DNA from 4 places in the Rhizobium sp. 05L429 genome. Region 3 is predicted to be linked to each of the others. Evidence: predicted binding sites of a transcription regulator. Region 3 holds the regulator's gene; each other region holds the start of a gene.
What was found. The regulator LexA, encoded in region 3, represses DNA repair genes until DNA is damaged. The targets are predictions, from matches to a motif close to TGTTCNNNNTGTGTTCNG.
Positions count from the first base shown of each region.

Region 1: AC1DNW_RS12015 (ImuA family protein) is a predicted target of LexA. The motif match lies at 2,195-2,212, and genes of this name have one in related genera.
Region 2: AC1DNW_RS08435 (ATP-dependent helicase) is a predicted target of LexA. The motif match lies at 2,098-2,115, and genes of this name have one in related genera.
Region 4: AC1DNW_RS09870 (putative DNA modification/repair radical SAM protein) is a predicted target of LexA. The motif match lies at 1,466-1,483, and genes of this name have one in related genera.

Region 1 covers NZ_JBFTNV010000009.1:110,361-113,703, forward strand. The annotation lists gene AC1DNW_RS11990 (VOC family protein) at 1-68, opposite strand, end outside; gene AC1DNW_RS11995 (hypothetical protein) at 177-407, opposite strand; gene AC1DNW_RS12000 (HpcH/HpaI aldolase/citrate lyase family protein) at 521-1,426, shown strand; gene AC1DNW_RS12005 (DUF1737 domain-containing protein) at 1,426-1,632, shown strand; gene AC1DNW_RS12010 (metallopeptidase family protein) at 1,634-2,071, opposite strand; gene AC1DNW_RS12015 (ImuA family protein) at 2,233-3,177, shown strand; gene AC1DNW_RS12020 (Y-family DNA polymerase) at 3,188-3,343, shown strand, end outside.
Region 2 covers NZ_JBFTNV010000006.1:166,141-169,483, forward strand. The annotation lists gene AC1DNW_RS08435 (ATP-dependent helicase) at 1-2,056, opposite strand, end outside; gene AC1DNW_RS08440 (YoaK family protein) at 2,195-2,872, opposite strand; gene AC1DNW_RS08445 (glyoxalase) at 2,902-3,343, opposite strand, start outside.
Region 3 covers NZ_JBFTNV010000018.1:115,008-118,350, forward strand. The annotation lists gene AC1DNW_RS19850 (ComEC/Rec2 family competence protein) at 1-1,616, shown strand, start outside; gene lexA (transcriptional repressor LexA) at 1,597-2,322, opposite strand; gene AC1DNW_RS19860 (VOC family protein) at 2,520-3,343, shown strand, end outside.
Region 4 covers NZ_JBFTNV010000007.1:186,276-189,618, forward strand. The annotation lists gene AC1DNW_RS09860 (glycosyltransferase family 4 protein) at 1-731, opposite strand, end outside; gene greA (transcription elongation factor GreA) at 763-1,239, opposite strand; gene AC1DNW_RS09870 (putative DNA modification/repair radical SAM protein) at 1,489-2,721, shown strand; gene AC1DNW_RS09875 (UdgX family uracil-DNA binding protein) at 2,721-3,343, shown strand, end outside.

The DNA.
Region 1 (3,343 bases), on a different contig from region 3:
GTCAGATAGGGCAGCAGGCCATTCTTGACCGGCGGCATCTTGGTCGGGCTGTTTTCCGTCGCATCCATGCTCATCCTCCATTTGTTTTCAAACGCCGGTCAATGCCTGGCTGCTTCAAAGACGTTACGGGGGAGCGTGAGCCGACAATGCCGGTCAGAATTTTCAGCGAAAAGTGATCAGAGATCGATGATCGTGCCGCGGCCGTCGTTCCAGACGCGCATCTCGCGCTTTCCATCGGCGCGGGCGCGGACGGGAGCGGGCTTCATCTTCATCGAAAGGGCGCGGCCGACCATAAGCACGGTCAGGATGCCGCCAACGGCGAGCGTGACCGAGAAGGTGAGGAGCAGCATAGCCACAAAAACGGTGGCGCCGGCAAGCATGAAGAAGATGGAGCGAATGTTCTGCATTGGTTTGAAACCTTTCTAAGGAAAGGAATGTGGTCCTTCTTTTTCCTCTCTGCAAGTCAAGCATGGCTTTTTGTTGTCTTGCCGGGCTTTGTGAAGCTTGGCACTAATGGCCCATGAGCCGAACACCACCTCTCCGTTCCTTGCGTCTGCGCCGCTCTGTGCTGAGCGTACCCGCCATCAATGTGCGGGCGCTTAGAAAGACCCATTCCCTTGATTGCGATGCGGTAATTTTCGATCTTGAGGATTCCGTCGCGCCTGAAAAAAAGGCGGAAGCACGCGACAATCTGAAGACGTTTTTTGCGGGACCGCCACTCGAGGGCAAGGAAAGGATCATCCGTATCAACTCTTTGTCATCCGGCTTCGGGCTGGCGGATCTGGAACTGGTCAAGGCGCTGTTGCCAGATGCCGTTCTGCTGCCGAAGGTGGACGAGCCGCAGGATGTCACTGATATCAGCGATCCTCTTGCCGATGCGGATGTGCCGGAGGAGCTGCGCATCTGGGCGATGATCGAAACGCCGCGCGGCGTGCTGAATGTCGCAGCCATCACCGAATCCGGCCGCACGCCGGGATCGCGGCTCGATTGCCTCGTCGTCGGCCTCAACGACCTGCGCAAGGAAACGGGTGTTTTGCCGCTGCCGGGGCGGACCTATCTTGTACCCTGGCTGATGCAGGTCATTCTGGCGGTCAAGGCCTACGGGCTCGATGCGCTGGACAGCGTGTTCAACGATTTCCGGGATGGCGAAGGTTTCGATGCCGAGTGCGGGCAGGGCCGCGCCATGGGCTTTGCGGGCAAGATGCTGATCCATCCGGCGCAGATTACAGCCGCCAACCGGCATTTCGGGCCGAGCGCGGAAGAAATCGCGGAGGCTGAGGCTATCATCGCCGCCTTCGCCGATCCGGCTGCCGAGGGGCTGAACGTCATCAATGCGGACGGGCGGATGATCGAGCGGCTGCATCTTGTCCAGGCCGAGGCTCTGGTTCATAAAGCGCACCTGATTTCTGCAAGAAAGCCCGCCTGATGAAACTCTACCGCTTCCTGACCGGTCCCGACGACGCTTCCTTCTGCCACAAGGTGACGGCGGCGCTGAACAAGGGCTGGTTAATGTCCGGCTCGCCCACCTATGCCTTCAACGCTGCGACCGGCCAGATGCAGTGCGGCCAGGCTGTCGTCAAGGAGGTCGAGGGCAAGGACTATGACCCGGACATGAAGCTGTCCGAGCAATAGGTCAGCGTTCAGCAGCCTCTTCGGCGCTTGCCTCGATGCGTTCCATGTCATCGTCGCTGAGGCCGAAGTGGTGGCCGATCTCATGGATCAGCACATGGGTGATGATGTCACCCAGCGTCTCGTCGTTTTCTGCCCAGTAGTCGAGGATCGGACGGCGATAGAGACGAATGCGGTTCGGCATCTCGCCGGTTTCCAGGGTGAAACGCTCCGAAATGCCGCGGCCCTCGAAAAGACCGAGCAGGTCGAAAGGTGTTTCCAGCGCCATATCCTCGAAGACTTCGTCATCGGGAAAGTCTTCGATTTCGATGGTCAGATTGGTCGTCAGCTTGCGAAATTCGTCCGGCAGATGGCTGTAGGCCTCCATTGCCAGCGACTCGAAGGTGCTGATCGTCGGCGCATGGCGGTCCCCCCAATCATCGCTCTGGTCTATGCGGGCCATTAATATTCCTTCCTTTGCGGCCCATATAGAACCTTTATCGCCGATTTTCGAGTGCGGAATCAAAGGCAGGAATAAATTCTTATAAAATGGCCGTTGACTCTTCATTAGAGCTCTGGAATCTATAAGAACATAACAGGAACAATACGGATGGAGAGAACGCCATGGCGCAGACCGCCCTGGCGCGCGAGCGGCTTTTTGCGCTCCGCGAAACCATTGCCCGACTGGAGGGAAAACCCGCACCGGCGCTTGCCGCGGCGGAACGGGAAGCCTTTGCAGAAGGGCGTGAGAGGCGGCAGGAGCGCATTCTGCCACGCTTGCCTTTCGGTGTGGGATTACTCGATGACGCCTTGGAAGGCGGCCTGCAGCTCGATGGGATTACCGAGTTCCGCGCGGCAGGCTCCCGCGGTGCGGGAGCGGCAAGCGGCTTGGCGATGGCCGTTGCAGCACGGCTGCAGAGGCAGGAGGAGGATGCCGGCAGGCTGCTGCCGCTGCTCTGGATCGGTGATGCCGTTGGCACACTGGAGGCGGGTCGCCCCTATGCTCCGGGGCTGAAGGATTTCGGGCTGAAGCCGGAAAGGTTTTTCCATGCCGCGCCGCGCAAGCTGGAGGATGCGCTCTGGCTGGCGGAAGCGGCCATCGAAAGTGCTGCCTTCTCGGCTGTCGTCTTCGAAATGCGCGGCAATCCCTTGCATTTCGGCCTGACCGAAAGCCGGAGGCTCAGTCTCAGGGCGCGCGCCGTCCGGCGTCCGCTCTTTCTCGTCCGCCAGGCCGGGGAGGAGGAGGCGAGCAGCGCTGCCTTCCGTCTGCATGTCGAGCCGGCGCCGTCTGACCTGCGATCGTTGCCGGATGGATCAAAATTTTCCGGCAGCATCGGCAATCCGATTTTCCGTCTTACGCTGGAGAAGAGCCGCAATCCGGCCCCGCTCTCCTGTCTTCTGGAGTGGAACCCCCATGAACGCGAATTTCTCCCCGTCGACGAACCAAGCTTCGCTCGCCCTCCAGGCGAACAGTCAGCGCATTCTGGCGCTCAGCTTTCCACATCTGGCGACGGACCGCATCGCACGCAGGCGATGGGGTCTCTCCTGGCGTTCGAAAGGGCGTCCTGAAGCGTCACCGATGGTCTGTTCGGGCAAGCTCAACAATGCCATGCGGCTGACGGCGCTGGACGAGTTTGCCGAGAGGCTGGGGCTGAGGAAGGAACAGGGKGTTGCCGAAGCGCGCGCCATGTATCCAGCGCTCGATGTCGTGGAAGAGGATCTGGCGGCCGACCGC
Region 2 (3,343 bases), on a different contig from region 3:
AGCGCGAGGGAATGGTCGACTGCCAGAGGCCGTGGATGCGGCGGTTGGAGACGAACCAGATGTGGCAGCGGTGTTTGGCGCGGGTGATGCCGACATAGGCCAGACGGCGTTCTTCCTCCAGGCCGGCGCGGCCGGTTTCATCGAGGGAGCGCTGATGCGGGAAAAGGCCTTCTTCCCAGCCGGGCAGGAAGACCGTGTCGAATTCCAGGCCCTTGGCAGAGTGCAGCGTCATGATGGAGACAGCGTCGAGGTTCTCGTTGGTCTCGGCATCCATGACCAGCGAGACGTGCTCCAGGAAGCCACGCATGGATTCGAAGCTCTCCATCGAGCGGATGAGTTCCTTGAGGTTTTCCAGCCGACCTGGCGCTTCGGCGCTCTTGTCGTTCTTCCACATGTCGGTATAGCCGGATTCTTCGAGAATCTGCTCGGCGAGCTCGGTATGTGGTGTGTTTTCAAGCAGTTCCTGCCATCGCCGGAAAGATTGAATCACGTCGAAGAGGGCTTTGCGGGCCTTGGGCTTCAGTTCGTCCGTCTCGATGATGTCGGCGGCGGCCGCGAGCATCGGAATGTTGCGGGCGCGGGCATAGTCGTGCAGGGCGCGCACTGTCGTGTCGCCCAGGCCGCGCTTCGGGGTGTTGACGATGCGCTCGAAGGCGAGGTCATCGGCGCCCTGCGAGACCAGCCGGAAATAGGCCATGGCGTCGCGGATTTCGAGGCGCTCGTAAAATCGCGGGCCGCCGATGACGCGGTAGTTCAGGCCGAGGGTGACGAAGCGGTCTTCGAATTCACGCATCTGGAAGGAAGCGCGCACGAGGATCGCCATGTCGTTGAGCAGATGCTTCCTGCCGTCGGCATCGCCGCGTTGCAGGCGCTCGATTTCCTCGCCGATGGCGCGGGCTTCTTCCTCGGAATCCCAGGAGGCATGCACCTGCACCTTGGCATCATCCGGATCGGAGCGATCGGTGAAGAGCGTCTTGCCGAGGCGACCTTCATTGTGGGTGATCAGATGGGCGGCTGTGCCGAGGATATGGGCGGTCGAACGATAGTTGCGCTCGAGCTTGATGACCTTGGCGCCGGGGAAGTCCTTCTCGAAGCGCAGGATATTGTCCACTTCCGCGCCGCGCCAACCGTAGATCGACTGGTCGTCGTCGCCGACGCAGCAGACATTCTGCAGTTCGCCCTTGGGGCGCTGGGCGAGAAGCCGCAGCCACATGTACTGGGCCGTGTTGGTGTCCTGATACTCGTCGACGAGGATGTAGCGGAATTTCTGGTGATATTCCTTGAGCAGATCCGGCTGCTTGCGGAAGATCGCGATCGGATGCATCAGGAGATCGCCAAAATCGCAGGCGTTCAGCGTCGACAGGCGGTTCTGATAGGCGAAATAGAGATCGCGCCCGCGGCCATTGGCGAAAGCGCGCGCATCGCCTTCCGGAATATCGGCGGGGCCGAGGCCCTTGTTCTTCCAGGTATCGATCATGCCGGCGAACTGCTTGGCCGGCCAGCGCTTGTCGTCGAGGCCTTCGGCCTGGATCAGCTGCTTGATGAGGCGGATGACATCGTCGGTGTCGAGAATGGTGAAATCGGAGCGCAGGCCGACAAGTTCGGCGTGGCGGCGCAGAAGTTTCACGCCGATCGAGTGGAAGGTGCCGAGCCAGGGCATGCCTTCGACGGCGCCGCCGACGAGAACCGCGATGCGCTCCTTCATCTCGCGCGCTGCCTTGTTGGTGAAGGTCACTGCCAGGATCTGCGAAGGGAAGGCGCGGCCGGTCGACAGGATATGGGCGATGCMAGTGGTGAGCACACGCGTTTTGCCGGTGCCGGCGCCGGCGAGCACGAGAACTGGGCCTTCCAGCGTCTCGACTGCTTCACGCTGTTCCGGGTTGAGGCCGGCGAGATAATCGGCGCGACCGCCATCGCGGGCTGCCATGGCGCGGGCGGCGATACCGCCGGCGGCGGCAGGTGCTCTTCCGGCGGGTGCGGCGGGCTGTTGCGGCTTGCGCGGCGTTTCGCCCGGTTCCTCGTCGAAGAAGGGCATATCGTCGAAACTATTGCTCATGCCGCGTAATGTAGTGATTCGGGAAGGAAAGACCAGAAAGTTGTTCTGCTTTCATTCCCAGGCGCTCAGCTATCCTCAAGTCCTTGTTTGACGCAAGTCGCAATCGCAAAACCGCTGCCCAATTTTGCGCGACCTGCTTCAGGCGGTTTGAGGGCCAGCGAAGGCAAGGCAGACCGAGACGAGCGCAAAGAGCGGCGGCAGAGCAAAGCACCAGGTGCCGACGGTGGCGTAAAGCAGAGCGGCAAGACCGCAGCCGAGCGCGAAGGCGAAAACAGCGACCACCATGCGCGACAGGCGGGTCTTTAGGGGTTTTGCCTGATCGCCGGCACTGCCATGGGCGAGGTCGGCGAGGTCGATCATGATCTGTGTCGTGGTGCCGGTCATCAGCGTGCTCGGGGGTGCTGCGCCGAGATGGATGCGGTGAGCGGCGTTCTGGATCGCCATGGCGACGACGAGCAGCATGCCGGTCGCGACCAGCGGCAGGCCGTCCGGGTTGGTAAAGGGCGACAGCCAGATGGCGCAGGCGCCGCCGGCAATGAGGAACATAAGCTTGATGACGAGCAGGATGCGCAGGCCCTTCTCGTCGCCGGCCGGGACATTGTGCGTGATGTAACGCAGCAGGAGGATCGTCAGGCAGAAGACGGGCAGAGCCAGAAGCTTGGCGATGATGCCTGATGTCCCGTGGGTGAGCGCCGCGCCCAGCGTCACGAAGTTGCCGGTGACGTGGGCGGGAAAGAGGCCGCCAAGCGCCAGGAAGCCGGCGGTATCGACATAACCGCCGGTAAGGCTCAGAAGCACGGGCAGGGCTGGGCGCATCGTTTTTTCCCTCTTATCGTTTAGTGTCGTTACTTTGCCGCGACGGCGTGGATTTCGGCAATATAGCCGCCGGGGAATTCCACCATGGCAGCACGGCGGTCGCCCGACTGATAGGGCGCGACGAGGATCTCGGCGCCGCTGTCCTTGGCCTTCTGCAGCGTTCCATCGAGATCGGCGGTCTCATAGCCGCTCATCTCGCGGCCATAGGGGAAGGGCAGCTGGCCATCGGTGACGAGCACGGTCATGCGGCCGAAGATGGAGTCGATGCGCAGGCGATGGAAAGTCTTGTCCGGCAGGCCGATCTCGATACCCGGCGTCTTCTCCTCGTCGGTGATAACCTTGCCCTGCGAGAAGGCGAGGAAGGCGTGGGTGAAGGCGGCGACACGGTCGGCGGAGACGTAGACGCGGTTTTCCGGAACGGACGCAAAGGCCGGATAGTTCGGCACCGTGGTATGCCAGTAAAGCTGCATG
Region 3 (3,343 bases):
TCAGGAGTGGCATCGGCGATCGCATACGCTCCACCCTGCCGGGCGATACCGGCGCCTTTGCCGCTTCGCTTGTCACCGACGAGAGACGGGCGATCTCGGATGACACGACGGACGCGCTGCGGCAGTCCGGCCTTGCCCATATCGTCGCGATCTCCGGTCTCAATATGGCGCTTTCCGCCGGCATCTTTTTTGTCGGCCTGCGCGTCGTCCTTAGCCTTTTTCCCGGCATTGCCCAGGCGTGGCCGACCAAGAAAATCGCGGCGGCCGGTGCGCTCGCGGCGGTGACGGCCTACTATCTGATCTCCGGCTTTGCCGTCTCCGCCGAACGTGCCTTCATCATGATGGCCATCATGCTGGTTGCCGTCTTCTTTGACCGGCCATCGATCAGCCTCAGAAACGTGGCGCTATCCGCTCTTGTGATCCTTGCGATCTCGCCATCGGAGGTGCTGGGGCCGAGCTTCCAGATGTCCTTTGCCGCAACACTTGCCCTGGTCGCCGGCTACGATCTCTGGAAAGGCCGGCCGATGTGGGAGAATGTCTTTGCCAACCTGCCGGTCATGAAGCCCCTCTTCGTGGTCGGCGGTTTCTTTGGTGGCATTTTCCTGACGTCGCTGATTGGCGGCTTCTCTACCGCGCTGTTTTCGATCGAGCATTTCCACCGGCTGACAGCCTATGGCCTGCCGGCAAATCTCGCGGCCATGCCGGTGATTTCCTTCATCGTCATGCCGGCTGGGATGCTGGCGATGCTGCTGATGCCCTTTGGCCTGGACGGCTGGGCATGGCATGTGGCAGGCTTCGGGCTGGATCTGGTGATTACAATCGCAAAGACGGTATCGAGCTGGGGTGGCAATATCGATGTGGGCCGTTTGCCGGGTTGGTACTTCCCGACGGCTGTTTTCGGTTTTCTGCTGCTGACCCTCCTCAGAACTCGACTGCGGCATATCGGAACGGCAATCGTCGCTCTCTCCACGCTTGCTGTCGCGGCGCTGCCATCAGAGGCAATGCCCGACATCGCCATTGCCGAAGACGGTAGCCTCGTTGCTGTTGTCGATGGAGAGGCGATAGCTTCGAACCGCGAAAAGCCACCCGCCTTCATCTTCGAACAATGGCAGCGGGCGCTTGCCATCGAAGAGCACAGGAAGCCAGTCATGCTGGAAGCTGCCAACAGGCCCACTGCGCCCGAAGGCAAAAGACTGCAGCTCTCGCGGGATCAACAGAATGAAGCCAGAGAATCGATAAGACGTGTCGCGATCGGTTCGCCGTCACGGTTCTCGTGCCTGAAAGGTGCCTGGTGCGCCATCATGCTCGGCAATGGAAAGAAACTGACGGTTATCGACAATGCAGCCTATCTGGGCCCTGCCTGCGATACGGCCGATATCGTCGTCACCCCTGTCCGTCTGCGTCTTGACGGCTGCCGATCCGGAGCTCTGCTCTTTACCGGCGAAACATTGCGCAAGACAGGCTCGATCGAGCTTCGTTTCACAGATGGCGGAGTTGCGGTTGCCGCTACATTCGACGCATTACCACGGCCCTGGATGCGCCACCGTGCCTATGACTGGCGTAGCGACACATTCGCTGATGTTMACCGGTCACCGGTCAGTGATAGCGACGAATGAGGCCGACGAGCTTGCCCTGGACCTTGACGCGATCCGGCGGGAAAATGCGGGTCTCGTAAGCGGGGTTTGCGGCTTCGAGCGCAATCGATGCGCCCTTGCGGCGGAAGCGCTTGAGCGTCGCTTCCTCTTCATCGACGAGTGCGACGACGATGTCACCCGGATTGGCCGTGCTACCGTTGCGGATGATGACGGTATCGCCATCGAAGATGCCGGCTTCGATCATCGAGTCGCCACGAACTTCGAGCGCATAATGTTCGCCGGAGCCAAGCATATCGGCGGGAACGGTGATGTCATGGGTGTTGTTCTGGATTGCCGAAATCGGCACGCCGGCAGCGATGCGCCCCATGACCGGCACGGAAACCGAATTGCCGTTGTCGGCCGCAGGTGCTGACTTTGCCGCGGCGGGAGGCGCAACAGGTTGCGGCTTGCCGAGGCTGCCTTCGATGACGCTTGGTGAAAAGCCGCGCCTTGGCTGTAGGCTCGAGCTGTAGGCTTCCGGCAGCTTGATGACTTCGAGCGCACGCGCCCGGTTCGGAAGCCGGCGAATGAAGCCGCGTTCTTCGAGCGCCGTGATCAGCCGATGAATGCCGGATTTCGAGGCCAGATCCAGGGCGTCCTTCATCTCGTCGAAAGATGGCGGAACGCCGGATTCCTTCATCCTTTCATGAATGAAAAGAAGAAGTTCCTGTTGTTTGCGCGTGAGCATCGGCGTGTGACCCCAGTATTGAAACAAATCCAGAACGGACACTATATGTTCCATATGTGTTCCGCAAGTGGCTAAATTTTCGTAAAATTTCTCCCCATTGTGTTGAGAATTTTATTTTTGTCGGCGCCCGGCCCGTCCGGCCTTGCTTCGTAAGGCTTGTTGAAGCACATCTCCTTGTGATTGCTGGAGAGTAGCTGATGACCCAAGACACGCTTGCGATCGATCATCTCGTTTTGCCGGTTACCGATATCGCCCTTGCACGCGAGAGGTTAGGCAAGCTGGGCTTCACCGTCGCTCCGGACGCGCGCCATCCCTTCGGTACGGAAAATGCCTGCGTTTTCTTCGCCGACAGGAGCTATCTCGAGCCGCTCGGCGTCGCCAGTGTCGAGGAGAGCGACAGGACGGCGCGTGATGGCAATGTCTTCACAGCCCGCGATCAGGCCTTTCGTTTTCGCTGCGGCAGCGAGGGCCTGTCTGCTATCGCCTTCAGTGCCGCGGATGCAAAGCATGAACATGCTCGATTCGTTAAAGGCGGCATTAGCGCTGGTTCTGTGTTGCAGTTCGAACGTCCCGTGAAAATGCCGGATGGCACGGAGAGCATTGCCGGCTTCCGGCTCGCCTTCGCCGGTGACCTCCGMGCACCGGATTTCTTTCTCTTCGCCGTCGAGCGCGTCAATCCGCTCCCTGCTGACCGCAGCGCGCTCGAAGCTCACGTCAACGGCGTAACCGGAATTGCCGAGATAGTTCTAGCCGCGCCCGAGCCTTCGGCCTTCGGCGAATTCGTCCGTGGCGTGGCAAGAGCCGACGCCGCAGATGAGACCGGTTTTGGGGTGAGAGTTGCTCTGGCAAACACAAAAATCAGTCTGATGAACCCGGCGGGTCTGGAGGCCTATTTCGATCTGGCGACGCCGGACACCGATCGCGGCCTGCGTGGGCGGGCGATCCTTTTCCATGCGGGCGATCTTGCCGTGACAGAAGCGCATTTGGCTGCTAACGGGGTGACCTATACACGCAAGGGCAA
Region 4 (3,343 bases), on a different contig from region 3:
CGATACCAGACCTTGATATCAGGCACTTCGCCGAGGAAGACGATGCGGTCGGTAAGACCGGCTGCAGCAATGTCTGCCTTCAGTTTGTCGGCGAATGCCGTATGTTCCGACGTGACGCGGCCGGAAATGACGGCTGTCCAGTCCGGATGCTGCGGCAAGAGCGCGATCATCGCCTGGACGAAAAGGTCCGTGCCCTTCTGATGGCGCACGCGGCCGAAGCAGCCGACGAGGTAACGGCCGGGCAGGCCGGTTGCGGCTATCGTGTCGTCAGCCCCCTCGGGCGGATGGAAAAGTTCGAGATCGACGCCGTGCTGGATGACTGTGTGCGGCACCTTGAGGAAGGAGCCGGAACGGCTGCTGGTGGCGATGACCGCATCCATCTGGCGGATAAGCCAGCGGGTATAGGACGTGTGGCGGCGCTGGGCGGCTGAGGTGAAGACGAGCTTCAGCGGCATGCGCAATACCTGCCGCATCAGGATACCCGCCGCCATTTCATTGTTGCGGCGCGCATGCCAGACGCGATGGCGGCGCCCGGCGGGCGCACGCCAGAGGCCTGATAGCTGCGGCCATTTCAGGCGCGGAAGCTGTGGCGGAAGACCGGGGCCGAGGGCTGCGATCCTGATCCCCAGCCGGATCTGGCAGGGGATCAACTGAACAATCGTGGACGTAACGCCGGAGAGCCGGCGTTTCAGGTTGGGCGCGATGATCTCGACGTCACTGATATCCGGCACTGGCTGCTCTCGCGGAGAAAGGCGCGGGCGATCAGCCCCAGGAAACGGAAAGGATTTCGTAGGCCTTCGAACCACCAGGGGCGTTGACTTCGATGGAGTCGCCGACTTCCTTGCCGATCAGCGCGCGAGCGATCGGGGAGGAGATGGAGATACGGCCCTGCTTCACGTCGGCTTCCTGATCGCCGACGATCTGATAGGTCTTTTCCTCTTCGGTGTCCTCGTCGACGAGCTTCACCTTGGCGCCGAACTTGATCTTGTCACCCGACATCTTGGAGAGGTCGATGATTTCGGCGCGCGCCGTCAGGTCTTCGAGCTCGGCGACGCGGCCTTCATTGTGGCTCTGCGCTTCCTTGGCGGCATGGTACTCGGCATTTTCCGAAAGGTCGCCATGGGCGCGCGCTTCCGCAATTGCCTCGATGATTCGCGGGCGCTCCTCCTGCTGACGCCAGCGCAGTTCTTCCTGCAACTTGACGAAACCACCCTGTGTCATCGGTACCTTATCAACCATTTTTTCGTCCTTCTCTCCCTGCGTCCACAGTTCTCGCAGACACAAAAGAAAACAGGTCCCGAAGAGAACTTCGGAACCGTGCTACAATCTTGGTTCGTCGGTTATAGCAGATCGGCACGCGCAATTTCCATAAAATTCGTATCGAAGGTTTCGACCTCACCCAGAAGTACCTGCTTTTGAAAGGAAGTTGGGTACTGACCTGCTTCTCCGTCTTGATTTTGCCATCGTGAACATTTAGTGAACATCCTTATGAAGAAGTCGCTTAAAGAACGATTGGCGATCCTTTCCGATGCCGCCAAATATGACGCTTCCTGCGCCTCAAGCGGCACGGTCAAACGCGATTCGACGGCATCAGGCGGATTGGGCTCGACTGAAGGTGCGGGAATTTGTCATGCCTATGCGCCGGATGGACGATGCATTTCGCTCTTGAAAATCCTGCTCACCAATTTCTGTATCTATGACTGCGCCTATTGCATCAATCGATCGTCCAGCAATGTCGAGCGTGCCCGCTTCACACCGGAGGAGGTCGTCTGGCTGACGCTGGAATTCTACCGGCGCAACTACATCGAAGGGCTGTTCCTCTCTTCCGGCATCATCCGTTCCTCCGATCATACGATGGAGGAAATGGTGCGCATCGTGCGGGAATTGCGGGTCTCCCATAATTTCCGCGGCTACATCCATCTGAAATCCATTCCCGATGCCTCAGCGCACCTGATCGAGGAGGCGGGCCTCTATGCGGATCGCCTGTCGCTCAACATCGAGCTGCCGACCGATAGCGGCATCAGCCGGTTTGCGCCGGAGAAAAAGCCCGCCAGCATCCGCCGCTCGATGGGCGATCTTCGGCTGAAGATCGAAGCGGCGGGCGAGCCGACGCTGCAGACGAAGAGGCGCAAACGGTTCGTGCCGGCCGGCCAGAGCACGCAGATGATCGTCGGGGCCGATGGCGCCAATGATGCGACGATCCTCTCTACCAGCGGTCAACTCTACAGCAGCTACGGGCTCAAGCGCGTCTATTATTCCGCCTTCAGCCCGATCCCCGACAGTTCGAAGAACCTGCCGCTCATCAAGCCGCCGCTGATGCGCGAGCATCGGCTGTATCAGGCCGATTGGCTCTATCGGTTTTACGGATTTGGCATCGACGAGATCACCTCGACGCAGGGCGGCGGTATGCTGGATCTCAATCTCGATCCCAAGCTTGCCTGGGCGCTCGGCCATCGCGGCGATTTCCCCGTCGACGTCAATCGCGCCGATCGCGAAAAGCTGCTGCGGGTGCCGGGGCTAGGCACCAAGACAGTGAAGGCGATCCTAAGCGAACGGCGGCAACGTCGTCTGCGGCTCGAGGATTTGTCGCGGCTCGGCGTGTCGATCCGCAAGGTGCAGGCCTTCATCACAGCCGAGGGCTGGACGCCGCACCGGCTGGTCGATCGGCCGGACTTGCGAGCCATGTTCGAACCGCAACCCGAACAATTGTCGTTGCTTTGATGCGCCGGGTCGTGCTGGAGGGCAGGGGCGATTTCGAGGAGTGGCGCAGGGCTGCCCGTGCTTTTGCGGCGGCCGGAATTCCGCCAGAGGAGATCGACTGGCAGGAGAAAAGCAGTGAGACGGGCTTTGCCTTCCAGCATGATGCCCTGCCGCCCGATCCACCCAGCAACGGCAAGCCGATGACTGTCCCGCCTGCCTTTATGGCACTGGCCGAAGCGGTGATCTGCCATAGTGATCGCAAGCGTTTTTCATTGCTCTACAACCTGCTATGGCGCTTGCAGGAGAACCGGCATCTGCTCGATCTGGCCTCGGATGAAGATGTGTCTCGCGCCCGGCTGATGCAGAAGAGCGTGCATCGCGACGCCCACAAGATGACCGCCTTCGTCCGCTTCAAGGAGGTTGCGACATCAGACGGCAGGCGGCGGAAATTCATCGCCTGGTTTGAGCCGGATCATTACATCGTGGCACGCAAGGCGCCTTTCTTCCAGCGCCGTTTCACCGACATGGACTGGTTGATCGTCACGCCGAAAGGATCGGCTGCCTGGGATGGCGAGCGGCTGACAACAAGCAATACGCCCTGCCAAAAGCCCGATATCAGCGATGCGACCGACGATCTCTGGCG